3 regions of the Mogibacterium kristiansenii genome follow, and region 3 is predicted to be linked to each of the others. Evidence: predicted binding sites of a transcription regulator. Region 3 holds the regulator's gene; each other region holds the start of a gene.

What was found. Region 3 encodes HrcA, which represses chaperone genes, less so after heat shock. Its sites were predicted from a motif close to TTAGCACTCNNNNNNNNNGAGTGCTAA; they were not measured.
Region 1: PUE40_RS03645 (co-chaperone GroES) is a predicted target of HrcA. The motif match lies at 8,208-8,234, and genes of this name have one in related genera.
Region 2: clpB (ATP-dependent chaperone ClpB) is a predicted target of HrcA. The motif match lies at 6,728-6,754, and genes of this name have one in related genera.

Annotation. Positions count from the first base shown of each region.
Region 1 is NZ_JAQXUZ010000014.1:22,437-32,350, reverse strand. It holds gene PUE40_RS03690 (penicillin-binding transpeptidase domain-containing protein) at 1-148, opposite strand, end outside; gene PUE40_RS03685 (septum formation initiator family protein) at 213-605, opposite strand; gene rsmH (16S rRNA (cytosine(1402)-N(4))-methyltransferase RsmH) at 636-1,568, opposite strand; gene mraZ (division/cell wall cluster transcriptional repressor MraZ) at 1,577-2,008, opposite strand; gene PUE40_RS03670 (acyl-[acyl-carrier-protein] thioesterase) at 2,186-2,941, opposite strand; gene PUE40_RS03665 (SDR family oxidoreductase) at 2,954-3,613, opposite strand; gene PUE40_RS03660 (YitT family protein) at 3,597-4,475, opposite strand; gene PUE40_RS03655 (amidophosphoribosyltransferase) at 4,668-6,086, opposite strand; gene groL (chaperonin GroEL) at 6,242-7,870, opposite strand; gene PUE40_RS03645 (co-chaperone GroES) at 7,899-8,177, opposite strand; gene PUE40_RS03640 (hypothetical protein) at 8,316-9,152, opposite strand; gene PUE40_RS03635 (DUF362 domain-containing protein) at 9,242-9,409, shown strand; gene PUE40_RS03630 (redox-sensing transcriptional repressor Rex) at 9,499-9,914, opposite strand, start outside.
Region 2 is NZ_JAQXUZ010000021.1:128,127-138,040, reverse strand. It holds gene smc (chromosome segregation protein SMC) at 1-1,071, shown strand, start outside; gene ftsY (signal recognition particle-docking protein FtsY) at 1,093-1,989, shown strand; gene der (ribosome biogenesis GTPase Der) at 1,982-3,304, shown strand; gene plsY (glycerol-3-phosphate 1-O-acyltransferase PlsY) at 3,307-4,650, shown strand; gene miaB (tRNA (N6-isopentenyl adenosine(37)-C2)-methylthiotransferase MiaB) at 4,656-5,978, shown strand; gene PUE40_RS06510 (site-2 protease family protein) at 5,975-6,694, shown strand; gene clpB (ATP-dependent chaperone ClpB) at 6,838-9,357, shown strand; gene PUE40_RS06500 (putative polysaccharide biosynthesis protein) at 9,453-9,914, shown strand, end outside.
Region 3 is NZ_JAQXUZ010000016.1:31,553-41,466, reverse strand. It holds gene dnaK (molecular chaperone DnaK) at 1-1,504, opposite strand, end outside; gene grpE (nucleotide exchange factor GrpE) at 1,530-2,099, opposite strand; gene hrcA (heat-inducible transcriptional repressor HrcA) at 2,092-3,144, opposite strand; gene PUE40_RS04740 (pyridoxamine kinase) at 3,319-4,149, shown strand; gene PUE40_RS04735 (hypothetical protein) at 4,535-4,693, opposite strand; gene PUE40_RS04730 (hypothetical protein) at 5,009-5,548, opposite strand; gene PUE40_RS04725 (ABC transporter substrate-binding protein) at 5,989-7,041, opposite strand; gene PUE40_RS04720 (ABC transporter permease) at 7,042-7,821, opposite strand; gene PUE40_RS04715 (ABC transporter permease) at 7,818-8,639, opposite strand; gene PUE40_RS04710 (ABC transporter ATP-binding protein) at 8,623-9,711, opposite strand; gene PUE40_RS04705 (cupin domain-containing protein) at 9,751-9,914, opposite strand, start outside.

The sequences.
Region 1 (9,914 bases), on a different contig from region 3:
GCCGGAATGTCAGAACCGAAAACATCAGCACCACCAGCATGAATCCGATGCCCAGCCTCCGCCGATTCTCATCCACCACCCCGGTTCTCCGGGACATGGCCTCATCTATTCTCTTTTTCTTCGTACTTTTACGGGGTTTGTTGCTCATTCCTTATATCCACAAAAAACCACTACCCCGAAAAGACGGAGTGTGGTTTCAATTATCCATGAAATTAGTTATAGGCTTCTTTCTTTATCGTGTCCGCCAGACTGCTTCCTTGTTTCTTCTCATCCCGAATGGTGATGTAGTTGCTCTCGTCCGGCTGAACCATCCCATACTTTTTCGTGGCAATCGTTTCCACCTTCTCAATGCTGGTGGCATCGTTAATCTGTTCGTTCAGCGAATCGATTTCCGCCTGAAGAACGTCATTTCGTGCTGCCAGGGTGTTGTTCTGCTGCTGCAGATTCGTGGAATACGCTGCCATAAAAACAATTCCCAGGAGCAGCAGAGCACCGCACAGAATATATTTAATTGCGATTTTGTATTGTGCTGCAGCTGCCTGTGTCGTCGTCTTTGTTCTTCGTCTTGCAGCTGCTTTTCGGCCGGTATTTACCGCTGTACTCATTGCTTCCTCCTGTATATTATTGATATCTTTCTATATTTTCTCTATGACGCGCAGTTTTGCACTCCGCGCTCTCGGATTCTCCTCCAGTTCCCGTTCTCCCGGGGCAATTGGCTTTCGAGTGACCTTTCGCACATCCGGCTTCTTTCCGCACACGCACACCGGAAATTCCGGCGGACAGGTGCACGGATTCAGCCGAGCGTTAAAGGCTTCCTTTACCATCCGGTCTTCCAGTGAATGGAAGGTGATGATGGCCAATCTGCCGCCCGGAGCCAGTATATCCGGAAGGTGCTCCACCGCCGTCTTCAAATGTTCCAATTCTCCGTTTACCTCAATTCGAATGGCCTGGAACGTCCGTTTTGCCGGATGCGGCCCGTTTCGTCTTGCCGAAGCCGGAATGGCCGCTTTAATCACCTCCACCAGCTCCCCGGTGGTTTCAATCGGCTTCTCCTCTCGGCGGCGAACGATAAACTGTGCAATTCGAGATGCCCACCGTTCTTCTCCATATTCCTTGATGATTCGGTGGAGTTCTTTTTCATCGTATTCATTGACTACGTTGTATGCCGTAAAACTGTCGTCCTCATTCATCCGCATATCCATCGGCGCATCGTGCATGTAGGAAAATCCCCGTTCCGCCGTATCCAGCTGAAACGAGGATACGCCCAGATCCAACAGAATTCCGTCCACCGGCCGTCCTGCCGTTTCCAGAATTCGATCCACCTCGGAATAGTTGGAATGGAGAAATATTTTTTTACAAGAATAAGGTTCCAAACGCTTTTGGGAGGCTTCCAGCGCGGCCGTATCCCGGTCCACTGCCAGGAGTGTGCCCGCTTCGGATAACCGTTCGCAAATTCCGGAAGAATGCCCGCCGCCGCCGGTGGTTCCGTCCACATAGAACCCATCCGGCCGGATGTTCAAGGATTCCATTACTTCGTCGTATAGTACCGGTACATGTCTGAATGTCATTTTCGCCTCTATATATCGTATTCTTCTAACTTTGCAATAAATTCTTCGTCGTTGAACATGTTCTCACTTTCGGAGTCGTTGTAGACCTCCTTGCTCCACACCTCAATCTTATCCATAGCGCCCAAAGTAATCAGATCCTTCGTGATGGAAGCGTAGTTCTTGAGGTTCTGGGGAATCAGGATTCGTCCCTGGGAGTCCAGCTGACACTCACTGGCATTGGAAAAGAACTCCCGGATGAACCGCCGCATATCCCGATCCGTCTGACGGAGCTTTCGCATCTTTGCCACCAGCTCGTCCCAATCCTCCATGGTGTAAATGTAAAGACAGGTATCAAAACCACGGGCCAGCATGCATTTGCCGCCCAGCTGATTCCGATACTTCGACGGAACAATCATTCTATTTTTATTGTCAATAGAATTTTCATAAGTTCCCGTGAACATAGCTGCCTTCCTAAATTTTCATACACGTCTCGACTGTAATTCAATATATGCCCCATTTTAAACCACTTCACCCCACTTTTCAACAAAAACCACCAAAAAACATATTTCCTCCCCCCTTTTCCATAAAAAAAGAACCGCCGCATTGCTGCAGCGATTCTCGCACTTCTGCATATTCCGTTATTCCCAACGTTTCAATCCGAATACCGCATGGACATTGTCTTCCCCGTTCGCTTCGGTTTTGAAATAGACGATTTTATCCGCACGCGGGTCCATTTTTCCCGGGTCCAAAAAATCACTTCGAAGGATTTTCAGTTCACTGCCCAGCGGCGCCTCGTGAACGAACCGCATGTTCAGGGAAGTGATGCAGTATTCCTCCACATTCGGAATGCAATCGTACAAACAGTTGTAATACCGGGCGTTGTTCATGTGCCCGTTAATGTCAGTCAGCGTTAGAGTTACCGGCACCGTTCCGCCGTCCTTCCATTCCATCGTCTTTGGAATCCGAAATCTCGTCGGAATTCCCATCACCGGTTCCCGGTCCTCCGGGTAGGAAGACATGTCATACTCACTCTGAAGCACCAGTTTCCGGGTATCCACGTCCACCAGCGCCCAGTTGCTGTATGCTCGCGCCACCAGATTCCCCTCCAAATAGAGCTCATACGCCCGTGGAAAATTCGCCGCCTTCGCCGGAACGACCCAGGTATCGCAGTCCACATGGGCATACTTGTATACCGGCCGCATTATTTCCACGCTCATGCGGCTAACCACAAAAGCTTTCCGCTCTTCCCGGTAGATCAATCCGTAGTCTTTATCCGTATCGTGCATCTGATGATCTGCCGTTTCCTGGAGATACTGCACCAGTGCCGTCGGCGTCAACGCATCGTGACGGTCGATTTCATAAGATCTTGTCTCAAAAGACTTTGTATATTTCATCCGTTTTACCCCTTATATCTGAACCAGTTGTCCGGTGATTCCCTCCGCATCCCGAGATGCCAGGAATCGCACCGTACCGCCCAATTTCGGTTCCGCTTCTTCCCGATTCGAAAGAAGCAATCCATTCACACGAATTCGCTTATCCCGCAGCGAACGAGCCAGGGACTGAATCATCCCCTTCAGGGCCGACTGCAGCATGTTCTCCGCCAAAGACATCGGTTCGGACGTTTCCCAATCCGAATCCCCGGATTGCAACAGAACAATCACGCTTCCCCCTTCCCCCATCAAGGGCAGCATGGTCTGCAGGTAGAAACCCACGGCATCCAAATTCTTCATAATGCTTTCCCGGTCTTTGCTCCAATCTTCTGCCGGCTGTTCTCGATTCAGTTCTGGAAGAATGTTGCACACCAACGTATCCAGCCGGTCCTCCATGAATTCTTTCACCACATCTGCGGCAAACTCCATGGAATTCCGATTAAACACGTTGCATTTGATGTTCAGCGCCCCGGTTTCCCGGCTCAGTTCCAGCGCTTCCTTATATCGATCCCGACAGAAAAAGGCGGTGGTGGCTCCCCGATCGGTAAAAGCACGCACCAACGATTCTCCTCGGCTTCCGGTTCCCTCTGCAATCAGGACATGCCGGCTTTTTTTATTCTCACTTTCCAGAAGCATTCTGACTTCCTCCCTTTCGGCCCCATGTGTGACTCATAATTTCACTTACATTATACACCGAAACGAAGGCATCCGGATCCACCTTATCGATTAAATTAATCAGGGTCACGTATTCCTGACGATTTACGATGATGTTCAATTCCTTGTAGTGGTGGTAGTCGAATGCACCGGTTGCCTCGTAGAAGGTCGCACCGCTGTACATCACGTTGATGACGTAATCCCGAATTTCTTCAATATGATCCGATACCACGCACACCTTCTTCTTGATGCTGAAACCAAAGAGGAAGTGATCCAGGATGATTCCCTGGAAATAGGTTCCCAGAATACTCAGTAATCCGGTCTTGATATCGTAGATGAAAATGGATGGGATTGCTACCGCCATTCCGCAGACGGACATCGCGGTTCCCAGCTCCATATGGAAATATTTATTCATAATTTTGGTGATTACATCCAGTCCGCCGGAGGATGCGTTGTTCATAAACAAGAGGGATGCTCCCAGTGCATAGAGGAACAGGTATCCCAGCATATCCAAGAATTGATCGTCCATCAATGACTGCATGTTCGGGTAGATTTTCTCCAGAATCCGAATCACGATTGGCAGCAGAATGGACGGATACAGAGTTCGATATGTGAACTCCTTTCCCACAAAAACAGCGGACAGCAGCAGGCAGATTCCGTTCAGAATAATCAGAAGGGTACCTACCGTCATCGGAACGAATTTTGCAATCAACACTGCCAGACCGGAGATGCTTCCTACCGCCAAATGGCTTGGAGTCAGAAAGAAAAACACCGCAAAGGAAGCGATAATGGTTCCAATTGTAATAATAATATAATCCTGAATGCGCTCTTTTGTACTTTTCACCAAATTTCTCCTTTATTCAAAACAAGAATTTATCTTCAGCCAACAAAGGATTATACCATTTGTTATAAAAAAGTCATGTTCTTTTTTTAATACATTCTTAACAATTTGAACGCTCCCGGCTCTTCATTTTTGAAAAAAGGTGTTGATGATGGAATTCTTATTCCGTCATCAACACCAAAAAGCATCGAACGATTATTCTTCTTTTCCGTCCCAGCAGTAGGTGCACAGGTTTTCCACCGGAATGCCAACGGATTCCAGCATATCCTCCAGGCGGTTGTACTGCAGGGTATCATATCCCTGCTGCTTCCGAATCACTTCAATCATGTTCTGATATTTCTCGCTGTCCGGATTCAGGTAATCACCCAATTCATCGTCCTCCATGTGACGGCCTTCCAGCTCATCAATGGCTCTTCTGGCAATCAGTTCCAGCGCAGAGCGGGAACGGGAGAAGTTGAGATATTTGCAGCCGAACAGGATTGGCGGACATGCCGGACGAACGTGAATTTCTTTCGCCCCGCAGGAATAGAGGTACTTAGCCTTTTCCGCCAGCTGGGTGCCTCTGACGATGGAGTCGTCAATCAGCACAATTCTCTTATCCTTAATCAGTTCCGGAACCGGAATCAGCTTCATCTTTGCGATGAAATCCCGCTTGGTCTGAATGGTCGGCATGAAAGATCTCGGCCAAGTCGGAGTGTATTTGATAAACGGACGGGAATACGGCAGTCTGGCCTCATTGGAATATCCGATGGCGTGTGCCACGCCGGAGTCCGGAACGCCCGCAACGATATCCACATCTTCTCTCTTCAAGGTATCTCGATGGGCAATCGCCGCACCACAGCGATGTCTCATGGCCTCCACGGAAATATCTTCATAAGAAGATGCCGGATAACCGTAGTATACCCACAGGAACGTGCAGATCTTCATCTTCTTTCCCGGTTCTGCCAGAACGGTCACGCCGTCGCTGGTCATGATGTCGATTTCTCCCGGACCCAGGTTCTTGTAATCTTCGTATCCCAGATTCAAATACGCAAATTCCTCGAAGCTGGCGCAGTATCCGGTGTCCTTCTTTCCGATGGCCAACGGCGTACGACCCAACTTATCCCGCACGCAGAAAATTCCCCGCTTGGTCATAATCAGCATGCTCATGGATCCTTCAATCACGTCCTGCGCATGGCGGATGCCGTCAATCATATTATCTTTCTCGTTAATCAGGGCTGCCACCAGTTCTGTGGTATTGATGTCTCCATCTCCCATTTCCATGAACTGGGTCGTTCCGTTATCAAACAGCTTCTGCAGCAATTCCGCCTTATTGCTGATCTTTCCAACGGTGGTAATGGCAAAGGTTCCGTGGTGGGAGCGCACCGTCAAAGGCTGCGGTTCATAATCCGAAATAGATCCCATGCCCATGTTTCCCTTCATGCGAGATACATCGGCATCGAATTTCGTTCTAAAAGGAGAATTTTCAATATTATGAATGGCCCGATCAAATCCATTCTCTCCGTACACTACCAATCCGCCACGTCTGGTTCCCAAATGAGAGTGATAATCCGTTCCGAAAAACAAATCAAACACACAATCTTCTTTCAACGTCGCTGCAAAAAAACCGCCCATACGAAACCCCTTTCCTGTCGTTTCATCTGTCTTGCATCTAAAACCTAATACAAGGTATTGTATCACCCCCCGACGAAATTGACAACAGAAAAAGGACCGCTTTTGCAGTCCTTTTCCAATGAATCGGTATTCGTATGTTCTTTAAAGCGGGCAGATTACATCATGCCGCCCATGCCGCCGCCGGCAGGCATTGCCGGTGCCGGAGTATCCTCTTTGATTTCCGTAATTCCTGCTTCTGTGGTAAGGAGCATGCCGGAAACGCTTGCTGCATTCTGCAGTGCGGAACGGGTTACTTTTACCGGATCCACGATGCCGGCATCAATCATGTTTACATACTCGTCGCTTGCGGCGTTGAATCCGATTCCTTCCGGAGATTCTTTTACCTTGGATACCACAACGCTGCCTTCGAAACCGGCGTTCTCCGCAATCTGACGAACCGGCTCTTCCAGTGCTCTCTCAACAATCTTCGCACCGGTTCTCATATCGCCTTCCAGGCTGTCTGCATACTCAGTAACTGCCGGAATTGCACCGATCAGTGCTACACCACCGCCTGAAACGATGCCTTCCTCTACCGCAGCTCTGGTTGCGTTCAGTGCATCTTCCAGTCTCAGCTTCTTATCCTTCAGCTCGGTCTCCGTTGCTGCACCGGCATTGATTACCGCAACACCACCGGCCAGCTTTGCCAGTCTCTCCTGAAGCTTCTCGCGGTCGAAATCGGAAGTCGTCTCTTCTGCCTCTGCGCGGATGGAATCGATTCTCTCCTTAATCTCGGTGCGGCTGCCGTTTCCGTTGACGATAACGGTGCGATCTTTGTTGACCTTAACGGTTTCCGCTCTGCCCAGCATATCGATGGTGGTCTCCTTCAGCTCGTAACCCAGCTCCTCGCTGATTACGGTACCGCCGGTCAGGATGGCGATATCCTCCATCATGGCCTTTCTTCTGTCGCCGAATCCCGGAGCCTTTACAGCAACGACATCCAGGGTTCCTCTCAGCTTATTGACAACCAGAGTAGCCAGTGCTTCGCCTTCTACGTCATCTGCAACGATCAGCAGCTTGCTTCCGGATTTCATGATATCCTCCAGCAGCGGAACGATTTCCTGAATGTTGCTGATTTTCTTGTCGGTCAGCAGGATGTATGGGTGATCCAGAACGGCTTCCATCTTCTCGCTGTTAGCAGCCATGTATGGGGACAGATAACCTCTGTCGAACTGCATACCTTCTACAACGTCCAAAGTGGTTCCCAGAGACTTGGATTCCTCAACGGTGATGACACCGTCTTTGCCCACCTTGTCCATGGCTTCCGAAATCAGTCTGCCGATTTCCTGGTCGCCGGCGGATACGGAAGCAACCTGTGCGATGCTCTCCTTGTCGTCTACTTTCTTTGCGCTGTTCTTCAGATAATCTACAGCAACTTCAACGGCACCGTCGATACCTCTCTTCAGAACCATTGGATTTGCACCGGCAGTGACGTTCTTGAATCCTTCTCTTACGATTGCCTGTGTCAGAAGGGTTGCAGTGGTAGTACCGTCACCGGCCACATCATTGGTCTTGGTGGCAACTTCTTTGACCAGCTGTGCACCCATGTTCTCTACCTGATCTTCCAGCTCGACTTCCTTTGCGATGGACACACCGTCATTGGTAATCAGTGGGGATCCGTAAGACTTCTCAATCAGAACGTTTCGTCCCTTCGGTCCCAGTGTAATCTTAACGGTGTCTGCCAGCTTATCCACACCTGACAGAAGCTTTCTTCTGGATTCTTCTCCGTAAAACAAATCTTTAGCCATTTTTCTATCCTCCTATATCAATCGGCAGTTACTCGATTACTGCCAGAATATCTTTCTGTTCCATAATGGTATATTCCACACCTTCGTGTTTCAAATCCGTGCCGCCGTAACGAGAGAAAATTACGTGGTCTCCCTCTTTCAGCTGCATCTTCTCGTCCTCAGTTCCGGGACCAACTGCTACAACAACCGCCTGCTGAGGTCTTTCCTTTGCACTGCCGGAAAGAATCAATCCGCCTTCGGTCTTTTCCAATGCCTCGTCCTTCTTTATAACTACTCTTGCGCCCAATGGCTTAATTCCTAAACTCATTCCAGTTTCCTCCTCTATTATCTTTTTCTGTTAGCACTCATATTAATCGAGTGCCAACTTTCAAGAATTATTCTACTCACCTGCTCCTAGGATGTCAACCTCTTTCCTCGGAAAAAATGTGAAGTTATCTTCATTTTTCTATTTCCGCTTCTCCCGCTCGCTCTTTCGGATGTACACGTCCTTCACCTGAATATTCACATGTCCCAAAGAGAAGGAGGTCATGGTGCGAAGCACCTGCCAGATTTCCTGCTGGAACATGATGCAGTGACGACCGGCGCCCGGGAACTTTCGAATTCGCACTTCCACCACCAGGTTGAATCCGGACACATTTCCGTTATGGTAGAAATTCAGCACCTTAATGCACCCCCGATGGGCTTCCGCCGCAATCATGATAATATCCCGAATGGCTTCCTCTCGGATTTCAAACTTTCCGGAATAGCTGAACGGCGGCCGCACGATGGTCCGTTCTTTTCCGGATTCCTCCTGTAATGCCCGGCTGCGGAAGAATCTCGTTGGATTCAAGATGTATCCCGCAAAATTACGTTTCAATTGACCCATCGGTACCGGAATGGCATGCTCTCCGCCCTGCATCCGATGTTCTCCTGCCACCTTTCGCTGTTCTTCCGTCGTAAAATCTTCGATGTACATGCGGTGATTCGGCGCCGGAAGTTCCAGGGCATCCAGAATCCAATTCACCATTCGATCCGAAGTTCCGATAACCATCAATTTATCCGGATTTAATTCCAAGAGCTTTTTTCGAACTTCTTCCCGGTGGTCATCGTAGTTGAACAGTGCGGTTCGCATCGCCGCCGCCTTCGACGAGCATTCCTTTGCGGAACGACCGGCAGCGATTCCGCCCCGGTAGATCAGCAATCCATCATCAATGATGGCATCGATATGTTTTTCCCGGCATATTCTTGCCGCACTGTAGCTTTTTCCGGTTCCGCTTTTTCCTGTAAAAGAATATATTTCCATTGTTAAGTTATCCTTACTAAAGTTAAGTTTACAAAACTACCAAACAGGTGTTATAATCAACTCATAAATACTATAAAGGAGGTACAGTCATGGCTTATGTAATCAGCAGTGAGTGCATCGGTTGTGGAGCTTGTGCCGCTGGATGCCCAGTAGAAGCAATCAGCGAAGGTTCCCCATATGTTATCGATGCGGATGCATGCATCGATTGTGGTGCTTGTGCAGATACATGTCCTGTAGGTGCACCTGCAGAAGCTTAGTTCTTCAAGACATTCTATCATGCATGATTTATTATTAGAAAATCCCGTAGCGTTTGCTACGGGATTTTCTTTTATGCATTCATTTCGAATTAACGATTTTCCTTCTCCTTGCTGCTGATTAAGAACGACAGCGTGTGCAAACTCTCACTCAAATGTACATTCTCAATGGCAATACGTTCCGGAATATCCAAATCAATCGGTGCAAAGTTCCAAATACCTTCTACACCGCCGCGAACCAATGTATCCGCCACTTCCTGTGCGTTATCCTTTCCGCAGCAGATAATTCCGATATCGATATTGTTGTTTCGAACGTAGTCCTCCAGCTCGGAAGAGTTCTGAACCTTTACGCCGTTAATTGCCAATCCAACAATAGTTGGATTCACATCAAAAAGACCTACAATGCTGAATCCAAACTTGTAGTTCAGGATGTGATTGGTAATCGCCTGTCCTAGATGGCCCACACCCACGACAACGGTCTTGTACTCTCTGTCCAGTCCCAGAATTT
Region 2 (9,914 bases), on a different contig from region 3:
GAGACCATTGAGCGAATCATCGACGACATTACCGAACAAGAAGATGCGTTGAATTCCGCCGAAGAAGAGTACGAAGAGCAGAACCGACAGCGACTGCTGCTCACCACTTCCGGAGCGGAGTCCGACGAAAAGGAAACCGCTCTGAAAGCGGAAAAGAAAGCGCTGGAAGACCGAGAGGTTCAGCTGACCGCAGATATGGATCGGAATAGGTTGGATCAGGAGCGCAGAATCGAGAATCAGAAATCCATATCCCGAAATGTCACAGACATGCAGGATCGGAAATATAAGCTGGAAATTAAGAATGCGAAGAACGAGACACTGCTTTCTTCTCAGAAGGATAAGCTGTGGGATGAATTCGAGATGTCCTACGCGGAGGCTCTGGAACTGCGTTCCGAGGATTTTGCCATCACTTCCGGCAACAAAGAAGCCCGGGAGATTCGGCTGCGTATGGCGGAGCTGGGCGACGTCAACATTTCTGCAATTGAAGAGTACCGAAATGTGAGCCGTCGATATGAATTCATGACCACCCAGGAATCGGATCTGACCAAGGCCATGGATGAACTGCAGGGCATTATCCGGAGCATGGACCGAACCATTCGGGAACGGTTCAAGGATAATTTCGAACGAATCGAAACGAATTTTGAGAGCACCTTCCGAGAGCTTTTCGGCGGCGGTCATGCGGAACTCAGTTTGGAGGATGAACAGAATCCGTTGGATTCCGGAATCGATATCATCGCGCAGCCGCCGGGGAAATCGTTAAAGAACATCAACCTGATGTCCGGTGGAGAGAAAACCATGACCGCCATTGCACTGATGTTCGCGGTACTGAAGACGAAACCGACGCCGTTCTGCATTCTGGACGAGGTGGAAGCGGCATTGGACGAAGCGAATATTGAGCGCTTCTCGGATTATTTAAAGAATTTCCATGAAATTCAGTTTGCAATTATCACCCACCAAAAGGTGACGATGGAACATGCGGATGTGCTATATGGTGTAACGATGCCGGAACAGGGCATTTCCCGGATGCTGTCTCTCAAATTGGAGGATGCGCGGGAATTGGATCTGGACTAACCGGAACAGTGAGGAACAAAAATGGGTATTTTTAAAGAAAAATCAACCTTTGCGAAATTTAGAGAGAAGATTACCAACGTAATCGTGGGCAACCCGAATCTGGATGAGGATTTTCTGGATGAGCTGGAAGAATCCCTAATCATTTCGGATATCGGAATTGATACCACCGAGAAGATTATGGAACAGCTCCGGGAACGGGTGAACGCCCGCTACATTACGAAACCGGAGGAAGTGCAGAAAGCGTTGGAAAGCGTTATCGCGGATCTGGTGGATAAGGGGGAACGAAATCAGCTGTGTAAGGAAAACCCGCTGATTATCCTGATGATTGGCATCAACGGCGGCGGAAAGACCACATCCATCGGAAAAATTGCCAACCTGTGCCAAAAATCCGGCCGGTCTGTCATGCTGGCGGCGGCGGATACCTTCCGTGCGGCGGCGGCGGAACAGCTGCAGCAGTGGGGCGAGCGAATCGGCGTGAGAGTTATTCGTCACGAAGAGGGCACGGACCCATCGGCGGTAATCTACGACTCGATTCAGGCCGCAAAGGCAGCGGGAACGGACGTGCTGATCTGCGATACGGCGGGCCGTCTTCAGAATAAAAAGAACCTGATGAAGGAATTGGAGAAGATGAACCGAATCATCGACCGGGAATATCCGGAAGCGCACCGAGAGACGTTGCTGGTGCTGGACTCCACCACCGGTAAGAACGCGGTGAGTCAGGCGCAGGAGTTCTCGGAAATTGCGGAGATTACCGGGTTGGTTTTGACCAAACTGGATGGAACGGCCCGGGGCGGAATCGCCATCACGGTGACGGATCAATTCGATATTCCGATTAAGTATATTGGCGTTGGCGAAGGTATTGATGATCTGTTGGAATTCGATCCAACACAATTTGCGGAGGAGATATTCGATGAGTAAACCAATTCTAGCGGTCGTAGGACGGCCGAATGTAGGAAAATCCACATTTTTCAACCGTATTATCGGAGAACGAAAGGCCATTGTGGAGGACGTGCCGGGCGTTACCCGGGACCGGATCTATGCGGAGACGGAATGGAACGGACGAGAGTTCGCCATCATCGATACCGGCGGTATCGAGGCCAGCACGGACGATCCGATTCTCTCCCAGATGAGAGACCAGGCGGTGGTTGCCATGGATATGGCGGACCTGATTCTGTTCATGGTGGACGGAAAAGAAGGCCTCACCACGGCGGACATCGAGGTAGGGGCAATCCTGCGCCGTACCGGAAAGAAAGTTATTCTCGTGGTGAATAAGATTGACAATCCGTCCAAGATGCCGGATACCATCTACGATTTTTATGAGCTGGGTCTGGGCGAGCCGATTCCGATCAGTTCGGCGAATATGCTGAACATCGGTGACCTGCTGGATGAAATCGTGTCCGGTTTCCCGGACAAAGATTACGAGGCAGACGAGGAGAACATCAAGCTGGCCATCATCGGAAAACCAAACGTGGGCAAATCCTCTTTGGTGAACGCACTGACTAAAGAAAACCGTGTGATCGTATCTCCAATCGCCGGCACCACCCGAGACTCCATCGATACTCCGTTCAGTTTTGAGGGAAATGATTTTACCCTGATTGACACGGCGGGACTTCGGAGACGAAGCAAGGTGTACGACTCCATCGAGAAATTCAGCGTCATCCGCGCCATCGCGGCCATTGAGCGCTGCGATATCTGCATCCTGATGATCGATGCCATGGAGGGCATTACGGAGCAGGACAAAAAAATCGCAGGTATTGCCCACGAGGCCGGCAAGGGCATGATGATCGTCATCAATAAATGGGATCTGGTAGAGAAGGAAACCAACACCATGCGGGACTACGAGCGAAAGGTTCGTGCCGAACTGCTGTTCGCTTCCTACGCACCGATTCTGTTCACCTCGGTTCTTCAGGGGCGCCGAATCTACGATATTCTTCGAAAAGCGGCTGCTATTCAGGAAATCCGCATGAGAAGAATCACCACCGGCAAGCTGAACAACCTGATTGAAGATGCGGTGATGATGCGTCAGCCGCCGTCGGACAAGGGCAAGAGACTGAAGATTTATTATGCGGCACAGATTGGGGTTGCGCCGCCACTGTTCTCCTTCAATATCAACTCCAGAGAATTGATGCATTTTTCCTATGCTCGTTATCTGGAAAACAGACTGAGAGAAGCCTATGATTTCGAAGGAACATCGGTGAAATTTGTGTATAACGAGAAAAAAGGAGACAATTAAGGATGCCGTTTCAATTTAAAATCATTATTGTTGCGATAGTATCGTATTTTCTGGGAAATATCTCCCCGGCCATCTTGGTGGGTCGGCTTCACGGAATCGATATCCGGAAAGAGGGCAGCGGAAACGCGGGAACCACCAACGTGCTTCGGGTGCTGGGGGTGAAAGCGGCAGTGGCAACTCTCGCCATTGATGTGTTGAAGGGATACGTTGCGGTGCGCATCGGTTTGAATTACGGAGATATCGGTGCCATGATTGCATTCATCTGCGTAGTGTACGGTCATATTTTTCCGGCTCTATATAAATTCAAGGGCGGAAAAGGGGTGGCCACATCCCTGGGTGCGGCACTGGCTCTGGATTGGCCCAGCGCCTTTGCACTGATTCTGATTGCGATTGCGGTAACCGCACTGAGCCGGAAGATGTCCCTGGGGTCCATCACGGCGGCGGTATCCTATCCGTTCTTAATTGAATACTATTACTCGTCGGTGCTTCCGATGGCCATCGTATTGGCGGTTACGGTAATCGTAATGCACCGCTCCAATATTCAGCGCCTGATTCGCCGGGAGGAACCGTCTCTCAGCTTCGGCGGTAAAAACAAAAAGGAAGATGCGGAGACAACCGAGTCAAAAGCGGAAGCCTCGGAGGTATCGGGTGCTTTCGAAAAAGCGGAGGAACCGATCCCACAGCCGGTTGTTTTCGAAAACAGCTGCGAAGGAAAGTTGGAAGCGGTTCCGGAGGAGAATCCGGAAGAAGAAAATCCGGAAGACGAGGCTTTGGAAGCTCCGGAAGAACCGATGGATTACTTCAGTGATGTAACGATTCCGAAGATGCGGGAAAGCGACCGGAAGCGGATTGCGGTAATCGGCGAAACGCCTTCGGCCCTGGCCCTGGCCAACCGGCTTCTGTATCAGGCACACAACGTGGTGTTCTACGTTCGGAATAAAGAAGAAATGCATCACCTGACGGATACCCGTCATTCGGATTTACTGCCGGACATCCTGTTGTGCAAACGACTTCGTTTTACGGCAAACGCGAAAACGGCGGTCCACAACCGCAGCTGTATCATAATGGATCCGGCGGACGAAGCGGCATGGAAGAAATGCGTGAAGCTGATGGGGAAAACCGAGCAGACCGTTGTCCTGGTGCTGGGCGACGCAGGGGAGGAACTTCCGGAAGAACTGCGGGCCCATCGAATCGTATACCTGGAGAAGCCTGAAACCGTGAATACCTTGACCCACAACGAGGATGTGACCGTGAATGCCCGGTCCAAGGACAAAGATGCGCTGAAGACCGTGGAAGAAATGCTGCGGGATGAGACATTTAGAATTAAAACGATAGAAGAGGAATGAGTCTTTTGAGCAAGAATTATCATATTATTACCTATGGCTGTCAGATGAACGAGCACGATTCGGAGAATATCGCCGGAATGCTGGAAGCGCTGGATTACAGCCATACCCCGAATCCGGAAGAAGCGGATGTTGTGGTGATGAACACCTGCAGCGTTCGGGAACATGCGGACAAGCGTTTCTTCGGAATGCTGGGACAATTCAAGAAACAGAAGAAAAATAACCCGGACTTTATCATTTGCATTTGCGGATGCATGCCGCAGCAGCCGCATATCGTGGAGGAAATTCGGAAGAGCTTCGGCTGGGTGGACATCGTGTTCGGTACCCAGACCATTGCGGAATTCCCGAACCTGCTGATGGAGCGGATTCGCACCGGAAAGAAGCAGTTCTCCATCATCGCCAACAATGAAGAGATTCCGGAAGAAAAGGAATCGAAGCGGGAATTCAAACACAAGGCACTGGTGAATATTACCTATGGATGCAATAATTTCTGCACCTACTGCATCGTTCCGTACACCCGCGGACGGGAGAAGAGCCGGTCCCTTCGGGCGGTGAAGCAAGAAATCATCAACCTGGTGAACGACAGCGTGAAGGAAGTGATGCTGCTGGGACAGAACGTGAACTCCTTCCGAGATGCGGACGGAAACAACTTTGCGACACTGATTCGTGCTTTGGATGAAGTGGAGGGACTGGAGCGGATTCGCTTCATGACGTCCCATCCGAAGGACCTTTCCGATGAGCTGATTGCCTGCTTCGGAGACTGCAAGAAGCTGTGTCATAACATCCATCTCCCGGTTCAGTCCGGCAGCGATGAGGTGCTGAGACGCATGAATCGACACTACAATCGGCAGCGATACATGGAAATCGTGGAAAAGCTTCGGGCAACCTGTCCGGACCTTTCCATCTCTACGGACATCATCGTGGGATTCCCGGGGGAGACGGAAGAAGATTTTCTGGATACGCTGAGCCTGGTGCGGGAAGTGGAGTACGACTCCGCCTTTACTTTTATCTACTCCCCGAGAGTGGGTACTCCTGCGGCGAAATACGACGAGCAGATTCCGGAGAACATCAAGCACGAGCGCTTTGACCGATTGGTCGAGGAAGTGAATCGATGCTCGGCGAAAAAGAATTCCGAATACCTGGGAAAAATTGTTGCCGTTATGGTGGACGGTCCCAGCAAGAACGATGCCGGCGCATGGTCCGGCCGGACCGACACCTTTAAGCTGGTGAACTTCACATCGGAAGAACCGTTGACGGAAGGACAGATGGTTTCGGTTCGCATCACGAAGACGAAGACATTTAGTCTGGACGGAGAGAAGGTGGACGCATGAAAAATCGCATGAAACAACTGGGCATTCTGCTGGTCATCCTGCTGATGGTGAACATCGCTCAGAACGGTCTGACCAATCCGAAGACCTATTTCCTCAATATGCTGATTGCTCTGCCGGGAATCGTCATCGGCCTGTCTTTCCATGAGTTCGGTCACGCATTTGTGTCCGATCGCCTGGGTGATCCGACACCGAGAGCGCGGGGAAGGGTAACGCTGAATCCGCTGGCGCACTTCGATCCGATAGGATTCCTGGCGCTGATGTTCTGTGGATTCGGATGGGGCATCCCGGTGGAAGTCAATTCGAGATACTATAAGCATCCGAGAAGGGATGAGCTGCTGGTATCTTTGGCCGGGGTGGTAATGAATCTAATCGTCGCCATCGTATTCAGCTTCATCGTTCACTTCGTGTACATCAACGTACCGTACGCTAAGCTGTCCGACGGAACTCTTATGGGAACGCTGTTCAACATCCTCTTGCAGGTGGTTATCGTCAATGTGGTATTGATGGTATTCAACCTGATTCCGGTTCCGCCGCTGGATGGATTCGGCATAATTACGGAAATTTTTAATCTGCGGGAAAAGAGCTTCTACTATACGCTGTACAACTACGGCTTCCCGATTCTCATGATTCTGCTGATCGTGGGCGTGGTGGATAAGATTCTTAATCCGATGGTAAACGGCGTCTACGCACTCTTGCTGCAGTATATTATTTTATAAAATTAGAATTTCACAGAATCTTCACAAGAATTGTTAGCACTCGACACAGTCGAGTGCTAAATTTTTATTGTAAGAAAAAGGGCAACCAATCAATCAAGGATTGTTCACATAAATGAAAACTAAATTCACGGAGGTGAAGTGGAATGAAAATTGAAAAGTATACGCAGAAGATGCAGTCGGCAGTGATGGATGCACAGAACCTGGCCATGTCCTACGGCAACCAGGCCATCGAAGTGGAGCATCTGCACTACGCCATCGTCAGCGATCCGGACGGCTTAATTGCAAAGCTTCTGGAAGCGATGAACGTCAACGTCTCTTCATATAAGGAGGATCTGAAACAAAGTCTGGAGAAACTGCCAAAGGTCAGCGGCGGCGAGGTATATCTTTCGACGAAGCTGAACAAGGTGCTGATGAATGCGGAGAGCATCGCATCCGAATTTAAAGATGAATACGTAAGCGTGGAACACGCCTATCTGGCCATTCTCCGGTCCGGCGACAATGAGACGGAACAGCTGATGCGTCGATACGGCATCCACAAGGATGAGTTTCTGAAGGCACTTACCATGGTTCGAGGAAACCAACGGGTAACCAATCAGAATCCGGAGGACAGCTACGATGCCCTCAATAAGTACGGTATCGATCTGGTAGAATCCGCTCGAAAGGGAAAGCTGGATCCGGTGATCGGAAGAGACAAAGAAATCCGTCGGACCATCGAAATCCTGTCCAGACGGACCAAAAATAACCCGGTACTGATTGGTGAACCGGGTGTAGGCAAAACCGCCGTTGTTGAGGGATTGGCACAGCGAATCGTAAACGGAGATGTTCCGGAGAACCTGAAGGACAAGACCATCTTCTCCCTGGATATGGGATCTCTGATTGCCGGTGCGAAATACCGGGGTGAATTCGAGGAACGGCTGAAGGCGGTTCTGAATGAAATTGACAAGTCCGATGGCAAGATTATCCTGTTCATCGATGAAATTCATAACATTGTAGGTGCCGGAAAAACGGAAGGTTCCATGGATGCCGGAAACCTGCTGAAGCCAAAGCTGGCTCGAGGCGAGCTTCACTGCATCGGCGCCACCACTTTGGATGAGTACCGGAAGTACATCGAGAAGGATGCGGCATTGGAGCGCCGTTTCCAGAAGGTAATGGTGGATGAGCCGAGCGTTGAGGATACCATTTCTATTCTGCGTGGTTTGAAGGAAAAGTTTGAAATCCACCATGGCGTTCGAATTCAGGATAATGCACTGATTGCCTGTGCCACCCTGTCCAACCGGTACATCAGTGATCGGTTCCTTCCGGATAAGGCCATCGATCTGATGGATGAAGCAGCGGCACGAATCCGGACCGAAATCGATAGCATGCCGGCGGAACTGGATACCATTTCCCGTAAAATCATGCAGCTGGAAATTGAGAAGCAGGCTTTGTTGAAAGAAGAAGATAAGGGCAGCAAGACTCGACTGGAAACGATTGAAAAGGAACTGGCCGACTTGCAGTCAGACAACAACGAGCTGCGGGCAAAATGGGAAAATGAAAAGCAGGGGATTCAGAATCTGAAAGCAAAGAAACAGGAACTGGAAGAACTGCGTCACGAAATTGAAACCGCAGAACGGAGTTACGACCTGGAGAAACTGGCCAAACTGAAATACGGCGACCTTCCGAAGCTGGAGAAGGAAATCGATGCGCTGAAGGAAAAGGTCAATAAGGACCAGGAACACAAGCTCCTGAAAGAAGAAGTAGGAGAAGAAGAGATTCGGGAGGTTATTTCCGACTGGACCGGAATTCCGGCTTCCCGTCTGGCAGAGACGGAAAGAGAGAAACTCCTGCACTTGAAAGACATTCTTCATCGACGGGTCATCGGCCAGGACGAAGGCATCAATGCGGTTACCGAAGCCATTCTTCGGGCAAGAGCCGGTTTAAAGAATGAAAACCGTCCAATCGGTTCCTTTATTTTCCTGGGGCCGACAGGTGTTGGTAAGACGGAGCTGGCAAAAACACTTTGCGAAACCCTGTTCGATACCGAAAAGAACCTGATTCGAATCGATATGTCGGAGTACATGGAGAAGCATTCTGTGTCCCGTCTGGTAGGAGCGCCTCCGGGGTATGTTGGTTATGAAGAAGGCGGACAGCTGACGGAAGCGGTACGGAGAAAACCGTACAGTGTTATCCTGTTCGATGAGATTGAGAAGGCACATCCGGATGTATTCAACCTGCTGCTGCAGCTGCTGGACGATGGCCGGCTGACGGACAACCAGGGCCGGACCGTGGACTTTAAGAACACGGTTATTATCATGACATCCAACCTGCCGCAGGAGCAGCTTCACAGCTTCTTCCGGCCGGAATTCTTGAACCGAATCGATGATATCGTGGTCTTCCACTCACTGACTCAGGATGAAATTGAGAAGATTGTGGGCTTGACCATGAAGTCTCTGGAAAAGAGATTGGCCGACCGGGATATGAAGGTGGAAATGACACCGGAAGCTACCCATCTGATTGCGATGGAATCCTACGACGAAGTCTACGGCGCTCGTCCGGTCAAGAGATACATCCAGAAGCACGTTGAAAACGAGATTGCAGAACTGATTATCCGAGGCGACCTGACAGAGGGTCACACCGTTCGGGTGGACGAAGCAAATAGTAAATTGAATTTTTCTGTTCAATAGTCTATAATGAAATGGATAATGTAAACTGAAATAGGGGAGACATCTCCTATTTCAGTTTTTGTAGTTTAATTTAAGACACAAGGTGGTTTAATAATTTGAGTAAAAATAAAAGCAATTCCTTTGCCAAAAACGTACTGATGCTGATGGTGGCACAGCTGGTCATCAAGCTTCTGGGCTTAGTGTACCGACTGGCCATTACCAATATTCACGGGTTCGGCGATCTGGGAAACGGTTACTATTCGGCCGGATATCAGGTATACGCCGTTCTGTTGGTACTGTCCTCCCAGGGAATTCCGGGCGCGGTCTCCAAGCTGGTATCGGAGCGAACGGCTCTGGGCGAATACAACAATGCTCATCGGGTGTTCAAGATTTCATTGGTGGTATTCGGTGCCATCGGATTGGCGTGTTCCTTGCTCCTGTACTTCGGAGCGGATGTCATTGCCGGGAATATCATGCACGTGCCGCCGGTAGCCTATGTGCTGCGGGTGTTGGCACCGGCTATTTTCTTCGTCTGCGTATCCGCCGTTATCCGGGGATATTTTGCGGGCTTGGGTACC
Region 3 (9,914 bases):
TGTGCTTCTTATCTTCTTCGGCGAATCTCTCCGCTTCCTTGATCTTCTCGTTAATCTCATCCTCGGACAGCTTGGTGGAGGAAGTGATGGTAATCTTCTGTTCCTTACCGGTGCCCAGATCCTTTGCGCTTACGTTAACGATACCGTTGGCATCGATATCGAAAGTAACCTCAATCTGCGGAATTCCACGAGGAGCCGGTGCAATGCCGGACAGCTGGAATCTTCCCAGTGTGATGTTGTCGGAAGCCATCTCTCTTTCACCCTGCAGTACGTGAATGTCTACTGTGGTCTGGTTGTCTGCTGCGGTGGAGAAAATCTGACTCTTCTTTGTCGGAATCGTGGTGTTTCTCTCAATCAGCTTGGTAGCGATTCCGCCCAGTGTCTCGATGGACAGGCTCAGCGGAGTGACATCCAGCAGCAGTACGTCATTGACCTCACCGGTCAGCACGCCGGCCTGAATGGATGCACCGACTGCAACGCACTCATCCGGGTTGATGCCCTTGAACGGTTCCTTGCCGGTTACTCTCTGTACCGCAGCCTGTACTGCCGGGATACGAGTCGAACCACCGACCAGGATAACCTTGTCCAGATCTGCGGAAGTAACGCCGGCATCTCTCATTGCCTTGTTCATCGGCTCGATGGATCTTTCTACCAGATCGGAAGTGAGTTGATCGAATCTCGCTCTGGTCAGGTCCATATCCAAATGCAGCGGACCATCAGCGGTTACGGTGATGAACGGCAGGTTAATCTTTGTGGTCTGTGCGCTGGACAGTTCCTTCTTTGCTTTCTCTGCGGCTTCCTTCAGTCTCTGCAGTGCCATGTTGTCCTGTCTCAGATCCACGCCGTGCTCCTTCTGGAAGGAGTCTGCCAGGAAGTCCATGATCTTGTTATCGAAGTCATCGCCGCCCAGGTGAGTATCACCGTTGGTTGCCAGTACTTCGAAAACGCCGTCGCCCAGCTCCAGTACGGATACATCGAATGTACCGCCGCCCAGGTCGTATACCAGAATCTTGTGGGATCCCTCTGCCTTGTCCAGACCGTATGCCAGGGAAGCTGCGGTCGGCTCGTTGATAATTCTCTTTACATCCAATCCGGCAATTTTACCGGCATCCTTGGTTGCCTGCTTCTGTGCATCGGAGAAGTATGCCGGTACGGTGATTACCGCTTCGGTAACCTTCTCGCCCAGATAGCTTTCCGCATCCGCCTTCAGCTTTGCCAGAATCATCGCGGAAATATCCTGCGGTGTGTACTGCTTTCCGTCGATTTCTACGTGATAGTTCTCACCCATGTGTCTCTTAATGGATGCGATGGTTCTGTCCGGGTTGGTGATGGCCTGTCTCTTTGCGGTCTCACCTACCAGTCTCTCACCGTTCTTTGTGAATGCCACTACAGATGGGGTGGTTCTTGCGCCCTCTGCGTTAGCGATTACGGTCGGTTCTCCACCTTCCAGTACAGCGACACAGCTGTTTGTTGTTCCCAAATCAATTCCAATTACTTTGCTCATTTCTATTACCTTTCCTTCCTTGAAATTACTTTGTTACTGCGACCATAGACGGTCTGATTACTTTATCGTTCAAAGCGTAGCCCTTCTGCAGGACCTTACTTACTTTGCCGCTTTCCAGCTCTTCGTTCTCTTCGGTCATTACCGCATTGTGTTTCGTCGGGTCAAAATCCTGACCTTCCGCTTCCACTTCCGCCAGACCGGATTTCTGAAGCTCCGTTACCATTTGGGTAAAAATAAGTTCCATTCCCTTGGCGTATCCGGCAGGGTCATCCTCTGCGCTGGCCGCCAGGGCTCTTTCAAAATTATCCAGAACCGGAAGCAGTTCCATCACCAGCTTCTCGGTGGCATATTCCCGAATGTCGTTCTTTTCCTTCGCTACCCGTTTCTTGTAGTTCTGGAACTCGGCCATCAGGCGGACGTATTTCTCATTTCCGTCATCGGCTTTTTCTTCGGTTTTCTCTTCCGACTTTTCCTCGGTCTTTTCCGCCTCCGGTGCGTTATCCTCTTCCGGAGTCTCGGTCGCCTCCGCCGAACCGGCTTCTTTTTTTACTTCATCTTCCGGAGTCTGGGCTTCTTTTTTCTGCTCTTCACTCATCCTCTTTCTCATCCTTTCCATTGCTCAGCATAAACGATTGGCTGAGGTTATTTGTCAAATATTCCATAATCGAGGTGACCTCGCTGTAGTTCATACGGGTCGGCCCGATAACGCCGATTTTGCCCACCAGCTTGCCATCCACGTGGTAGGTGGCGGTAATCACGGAGCTGTTCTTCATGGCCTGTTCCGGATTCTCGTTGCCGATGGTGACGATTACGCCGTTGTCCCGGTTCAGAATGTCCCGGGTGAATTCCTCCTTCCGGCTCACCAGCTCCAGGAAGGATTTGGCCCGATCCATGTCGCTGTATTCCGGAATGTTGAATATGTTGGTGAGGCCTTCCATGTACAGGTTGACGTTCAGCATATCCTCCAAAGTTCGCATGAAGTTGGGCATCACATCTCCCGCCAGGGAACTCAACGCACCCAGGTCGGTGCCCACATCTTCGATGATGGAATTCTTCAGCACATCGTCGATGGTATGACCTTTATAATGGTAGGTCATGGTTTTGCTGAGAATCTCCAGGGCATCGTTGGTGTACGGCACGTTCAGGCGCAAGGTGGTGTTGGTCACCTTTCCGCTGTCTGCCACAATCATCAGGACGATTTTGTCATCGTCGATGGGAAGCAGTCGGATGAACTTCAGGGTGTCCTGCCGAGTGGACGGAGTCATGGCAAAGGATGCCAGCTTCGTGATATCGGACAGAAGCTCTGCCGCGTGGCGAATGGTTCGATCGAACTCGTTTCGGTTCACTTGAAGCCGTTCGTTGATGGTCTGCTTATCTTGAAGGCTCAAATCCGTCTTCTGCATCATGTTGTTCACGTAGAGCCGATATGCCTTATCGGAAGGAACTCGCCCCGCCGATGTGTGGGGATGGGTCAGATAGCCCATCTCTTCCAGGTCCGCCATCTCATTCCGAATGGTGGCCGGGCTCACGCCAAAATCATATTTCTTCGCGATGGAACGGGAGCCTACCGGTTCGGCGTTCTGCACGTAATCCGTAATAATTGCCTGAAGGATTCGCAGTTTTCGTTCTGTTAAATCCATTGTTCTGCCTCCTTCTTTCTTTTTCGTTGTTAGCACTCAATATACTGGAGTGCTAATCACTGTCTATAGTGTACTCTCACCCTCCCAAATAGTCAACGAATAAATTGAAGTTTTTTGTGTTTTTTCTGTGATTAGTGTACAATACTGATGTTTAGACAATCAGGAGGAATAACCATGGATTACAAAAGAATTCTTACAATACAGGACATTTCCTGCGTTGGCCAGTGCTCCCTTACCGTGGCGCTGCCCATCCTCTCCGCCTGCGGACTGGAGACGGCCATTCTCCCCTCGGCGGTGCTGTCCACCCACTCCGTGGGCTTCCGGGATTTCACATTCCGGGATCTGACGGAGGACATTCCCGCCATCGAGCACCACTGGCAGCAGGAGGGCATCCGTTTTCAGGCGGTGTACACCGGCTACCTGGGAAGCGCCCGCCAGATTGAAATGGTCAAAGACATCTGTCGAAATCTTCTGGTGCCCGGCGGCAAAAAAATCGTGGATCCCGCCATGGCCGACCGGGGAGAACTGTATCCGGTCTTCGATATGGATTTCGTTCAGGAGATGAAAGAATTAGTGGGAGAAGGAGACATCGTGCTGCCCAACATTACCGAGGCTTCGCTTCTAACCGACACAGAGTATCGGGAGGAATACGATGAGGAGTACATCTGCGGCTTGGTGGAGGGGATTCACCGGCTGGGCGCCGGCACCGTGGTGCTCACCGGCGTGAGCTACGACGCCCACAGCACGGGCGTCCTGGTTTCGGAGCAGGGAAAACAGACCTACTACCGCCACGAACTGCTGGACCGGGGCTGCCACGGCACCGGCGACGTGTACGCCTCTTCCTTTGTGGGGGCGTACATGCACGGCAAAACCGTCCCGGAGGCCGCCCGAATCGCTGCGGATTATACCCTGGCCTGCATCAAAAACACCCTGGACGACCCGGACCACTGGTACGGTGTGAAGTTCGAGCCGGTGCTGGGGGAACTGATTGAAGCACTGAAGTAAGCCGGCACCCGCCGGCTTTTTTGGTTGGCCGGGCCGGGGTGGGCCGGGTTTTCTGCTCTGTCCGCCCGAGGTTTGGGGCTCCGCCGGGCCGGGTTTGGGGCTCCGCCGGGCTGGGTTCAGATGAAAAGTGATGCATGGCCCCCTCATTTTTCCGCCTCATGCATCAACTCCATTTCCAGGGTTAATGCATGAGCACCCGTTTTTTTGTCCCATGCATCACCTCTCACCATTGCCGCCGAGCGTCAGCCCTTTAATTGCTCGGCGGCGGTGAACCAATTGATGCAGGAACATCATTTTTCAGCGTTCTTACATCAATTTCCCGATTTGTACCGGCGGCCCGAGCGAGAGCCGGGCCGCGTTCAGATGAGAAGTGATGCATGCCCCCTCATTTTTCCGCCTCATGCATCAACTCCATTTCCAGGGTTGATGCATAAGCACCCGTTTTCTTGTTCCATGCATCACTTCTCTCCATTGTTATTTCCAAAGGAAGAGAATTGACGACGAACTCTCCTTCTCCCCACCTTTCGTCGTCAATTCTAATCATCTCCTCATGCCTTATGCTCTAATATACATTCGGTTTTAAAAAATTTGACGACAGACCCTTGCCCTTGGAAAGTCTGTCGTCAATCTAATACTTTCTTCACACTTTTATTCTAATTCAAATTCCAATCAATGGAAAAAAATCACTTCTTCCAACCCGAATTTCCTGCTTTCAAGGCCTTATCTCGCCCTCACCCCCGGCATTGAACTCTAATCTACCAAGCGGCCGCGGGGAAATTGACGACGGAACGCTTCTCCTGGAGGTTCCGTCGTCAATTTCTTCCGGTTTCCTTTAAAGCAGCCCGGATTAGAGGCCACTTTATAATTTTCCCTGTTCCCGCAGTTTTTTCTCCGCCTTTCGTTCCGGCATAATCTTCCTCACATTATTCCCGGATAACAGCATCAACACCCCGGCCAGCACCAGCGGCGCAATCAGCAACCTCGGAAAGGTGAGCGCCTGCCCCGCGCTGTTTTTAATTACTTGCAAATCTGCATTGTAGAACGTCGGATCGAAGAAAAGTATGCTGAACACCATGACCGCCACCATAAACAAGCTGACGCCAAAGGACATATAACTGACGAAGCGATACGTGCCTTGAACATCTTTCTTCTTCCAAAGCGTGAAATATATTAGTGCAATTCCGAAGAGCGGCACATCCGACACGTCCCATACGAGTTCTATAATTCTGTAAAAATATACCCCCGTGGTATCCAACGTATACGGTTTTGCTCCGTGGAAAATCAAGTACTCTCCGTAATCCGAACGGAAGAGATACCAGGAAAGAATCCACAATACGATGAATCCGATTTCGTTGGCCACCACATACGTCTTTATATTTCTTAGCCGGTTTTCGTCCATGATTCACTCTCCTTTTCTTATGAATGTGCTTCTCCCATAGGTCTGTTGTCCAACAGAATTATATAATCTCCGCTACAAATTTTTCAAAAAACTCATAGTGTATCTCTTACCGTCAGAATACCTTATTCTGCCTGCCTTGTCAATAAATATTTATATTTACTAAATATTGACTTCTTTCTTTATTTACGCTATCTTTATGCTGTGAGTTGTTCCCGAAGGCAGTCTCTACCCAACGCTGTAATGGTTGAAGCAATTGCTCCAAGATTATCGTCTGATTGCCAACAGCATCGATATTATTCTGAACACAGACATTTCCCAGTTCGAGGAGAACAGAACCAATGCAGATGAGTAAAGAGATAATAAAACACCTGCTGCCTCATCTCTGAGACAGCAGGTGTTTTGCTTTCGTTATTCCCACGAAATGCTGTTTATGTCGCTTTCTATTTCGCCTTCACTTCTTTCCAGTACTTGCTGTACAAATCCGTGGTTTTCGTATCCAGCGTTTTCAGCGTATCGCACATGTCCAGGGTCTCATCCGTCGGGAAGATGGCATCCTCGTTCCGGTACTTCTTTTCGATTAGCTTCATCGCCGCCTCGTTCGGAGTGGTGTAGTAGAGGTAATCGAAATTCTTTTTTGTCACCTTGGCCTTGCACATATAATTGATGAACTTTTCCGCATTGGCCTTGTTCTTGGAGGTTTTCGGGATGGCCCAGGAATCCACGAAGAATTCCGTGCCTTCCTTCGGAATGACGAATTCCACATCCGGGTTCAGGTCCTTGGTGTAGATGTACTCGCCGTTCCACACCACGCCGATGGCTGCGGAGCCGTCGGCCAGCAGATCCCGGGCGGAATCGTTGGCGTATTTGTACACCAGCGGCTTCTGCTTCTTCAGCAGTTCCGCTGCCGCCTTGATTTCCTTCTCGTTGGAGGTGTTCTGGTCATATCCCAGCAAACGCAGGGCGATCATGAAGTCGTCCCGGACGCTGTCCGGCATCACGATGCTGTCCTTGAACTTCGGATTCCACAGGTCCCCCCAAGAGTCTATTTTTACATCCCCCACCATCTTCTTATTATAAATGATTCCAGAAACGCCCACCATGTACGGCACGGAGTATCTATTGCCCGGGTCGAAGGATTCCGACTTCTTCATGTAGCGGGAATCGATGTTCTTCAGGGCCGGGAGATTCTTCTTGTCCACCTCCAGGAGCATTTTGTGGTGAATCATCTTCTCAATCATGTAGTCGGAAGTGATGATGACGTCGTAATCCGCGGTTCCCTTCTCGATGACCGGATACATTTCCTCTGCGGTATCGTAGGTATCCTGGATGACCCGGATTCCCGTCTCATCCTCGAAGTCCGCAATCGCCTCCTGGTCGAAATAGTCCCCGTAGCTGTAGACGTAGATCTCGCCGTTCTCGCCGCTTCGGCAGCCGGTGCAGAGCATCATTCCCAGCACGGCCACCGCCGCCAGCACCCATTTGATTTTCTTCATCTACGCAGCCGTCCTTTCATTCTTAATATTGTTCCAGTTGACCACCAGCAGCACCACCAGCGCAATCAAGAAGATTACGGTGGATAAGGCGTACAGGGATGGACGAATTCCGATTTTCACCTCGCTGTAGATCAGCGTGGAGATGGTGTTGATGCCCGCCCCTCTGGTAAAGTGGGTGATGATGAAATCATCGATGGACATGGTAAAAGAAAGCAGGAATCCCGATGCGATTCCCGGCAGAAGCTCCGGCAGCACCACTTTGCGGAAGGCGTATCCCCGGGAAGCGCCCAGGTCCAGCGCCGCTTCGAACAGGGTGTCCGTCGCCTTGTTCATCCTCGGCCGCACCGATAGAATCACGTATGGAATGCAGAACGTGATGTGGGAAAAAAGAATCGTGCAATATCCCAGAGAGATTCCGAACATCAGGAAGGACAGCATCAGCGCGATTCCCGTCACGATGTCCGCATTCAGCATCGGAATGTTGTTGCACCCCATCAGCACCATCTGGGTGCTCTGTTTCATCCCGTCGATTCCGATGACCGCCATGGTTCCGATAATCGTGGCAATCAGCGCCGCCAGCAGCGCGATGGAGAAGGTGTTCACCAGCGCGCCCAGAATAAGCTTGCTGTGGAACATTTCCCCATACCACTTCAGGCTGAACCGGGTAAATACCGACATGGACTTCGCCTCGTTGAACGACAGCACAATCAGCGTCAGTATCGGGAGATACAGGAACAGCATGATAATTACAATGTACAGATTTCCAAAGAATTTCTTCATATGAACGTTCCCTCCCCGGTTTTATCGAATTTCTCCAGCAGCACCATGCTGATAATAATGAACACCATCATCACCAGGGACAGTCCCGAACCCAGGTACCAGTTGGAGTTCACCGTGAACTCCTGCTCGATGATGTTTCCGATCAGGTTCACCTTTCCGCCGCCCAACATGTTGGAAATAACGAATGTGGTGAGGGCCGGAATAAATACCATGGTGATTCCGCTGACGATGCCCGGCACGCACAGGGGTAAAATCACTTTGCGATACATATAGGCTTTACCAGCTCCCAGGTCGTAAGCGGCTTCAATCAGATGGCTGTCGATTTTCATCACCGCATTGTAAATCGGCAGAATCATAAAAGGCAGGAAGTCGTAGACCATGCCCAGCACTACCGCGCCCGGCGTATTCATCATTTCCTGTCTCGGCAGACCAAGGGCTTGCAGGATTCCGTTGATGACCCCTGCTCGTTCCAGCAGCACCTGCCATGCCATGGTCCGGAGCAGGAAGTTCATCCACATCGGCAGGATCAGCACGAAAATCGTAAAGCCCTGTTTTCCGAACTTGCTGTCCCGAAGCACAATCGCCATCGGGAATGCCACGATCAGGCACACCAGCGTGCTCACCAGCGCCAGCAGCAGAGACAGCCCCAGCGCCTCCATGTGGTTGGCGCTGAACATGGCGGTGATGTTATCTAAAGTAATTCCTCCGCCTCTGGCCGTGAATCCGTAGTAGGCAATGGAGAGGATGGGAATGACCGTTCCGGCAATCACAAAGACGATGAACGGTGCCGACCATTTCTTGCTAAATGTCAATTTCAATCGCCTCCTCTTCCTGTGTCTTTGGTTTATGCATAATCTGAATGTTCTCCGGACGAACGTACAGTCCTACCGTGCTTCCCACTTCGTAGGAATCGTAGTTCTGCAGGAGCCACTCAAAATCTCCTTCCGTATCCGCCTGCGCCAGCATCTCGTAGTGCATGCCGATGAACAGCTTGCTGGTAATCTTGGCGTCCAGAATTCCCTTTCCCGCCGGATGGATTTCCAGATCCTCCGGCCGAATCAGCACGTCCACATCCAGTCCCGGGGCAAATCCGTTTTCGCTGCCGTCGATGCACGGGAAATCCACGCCGTTGATTCGAACCAGATGATTCCGAACCATCTTTCCGGAAAGGATGTTGCTGTCTCCGATGAAATCCGCCACGAATGCGTTCTCCGGCTCGTTGTAGATTTCCTCCGGCGTTCCTTCCTGCTGAATCCGTCCGCTGTTCATGACAATGACCTTATCCGACATGGTCAGCGCCTCTTCCTGGTCGTGGGTTACGTAGATAAAGGTGATACCCAGTTCGTGCTTCAGCCGCACTAGCTCGTACTGCATCTCCTGTCTCAGCTTCAAGTCCAGCGCTCCCAGCGGCTCGTCCAGAAGAAGCACCTTTGGTTCATTTACGATGGCCCGGGCCATGGCCACCCGCTGCTGCTGTCCGCCGGACATCTGGGAGATCTTCCGGTTCTCGTAGCCCTCCAGGTTCACCAGCTTCAGGCCGTAATGCACCTTCTCCTTGACGTCCGATTCGTTCATTCCTTTTACCCGAAGACCGAAGGCCACGTTGTCTCCCACGGTCATGTGCGGGAAGAGGGCGTAGTTCTGGAATACCGTATTCAGGTTTCGCCGGTTGGACGGCACGTTGGTGATATCCTTGCCGTCAAAAAGAATCCGACCGCTGTCCGGGTTTTCGAATCCCCCTAGAATCCGCAGCGTCGTGGTCTTTCCGCAGCCGGACGGTCCCAGCAGCGTGACAAATTCTTTTTCCTGAATGGAAATGGTAATGTTTTTCAGGACTTCGTTCTCCCCGTAGGATTTCCGAATGTTCTCCAATCTAATCAGTTCCGCCAATGCTTTCTTCCTCCTTTGTTCTTTCCCGATGTCATTTCTTTAAAAGCTTGGGGGTGTACTCACCCAGATCAGCTCGGCCCCCGCCGGTGAGCTGATGTAATGTTCTTCGTCCGGATAGAGATAGAAGCTCTCTCCTTCTCCCACGGCATATTTCTCTTTTCCGATGTGGACTTCCACACTTCCGGAAATAACGTATCCGAACT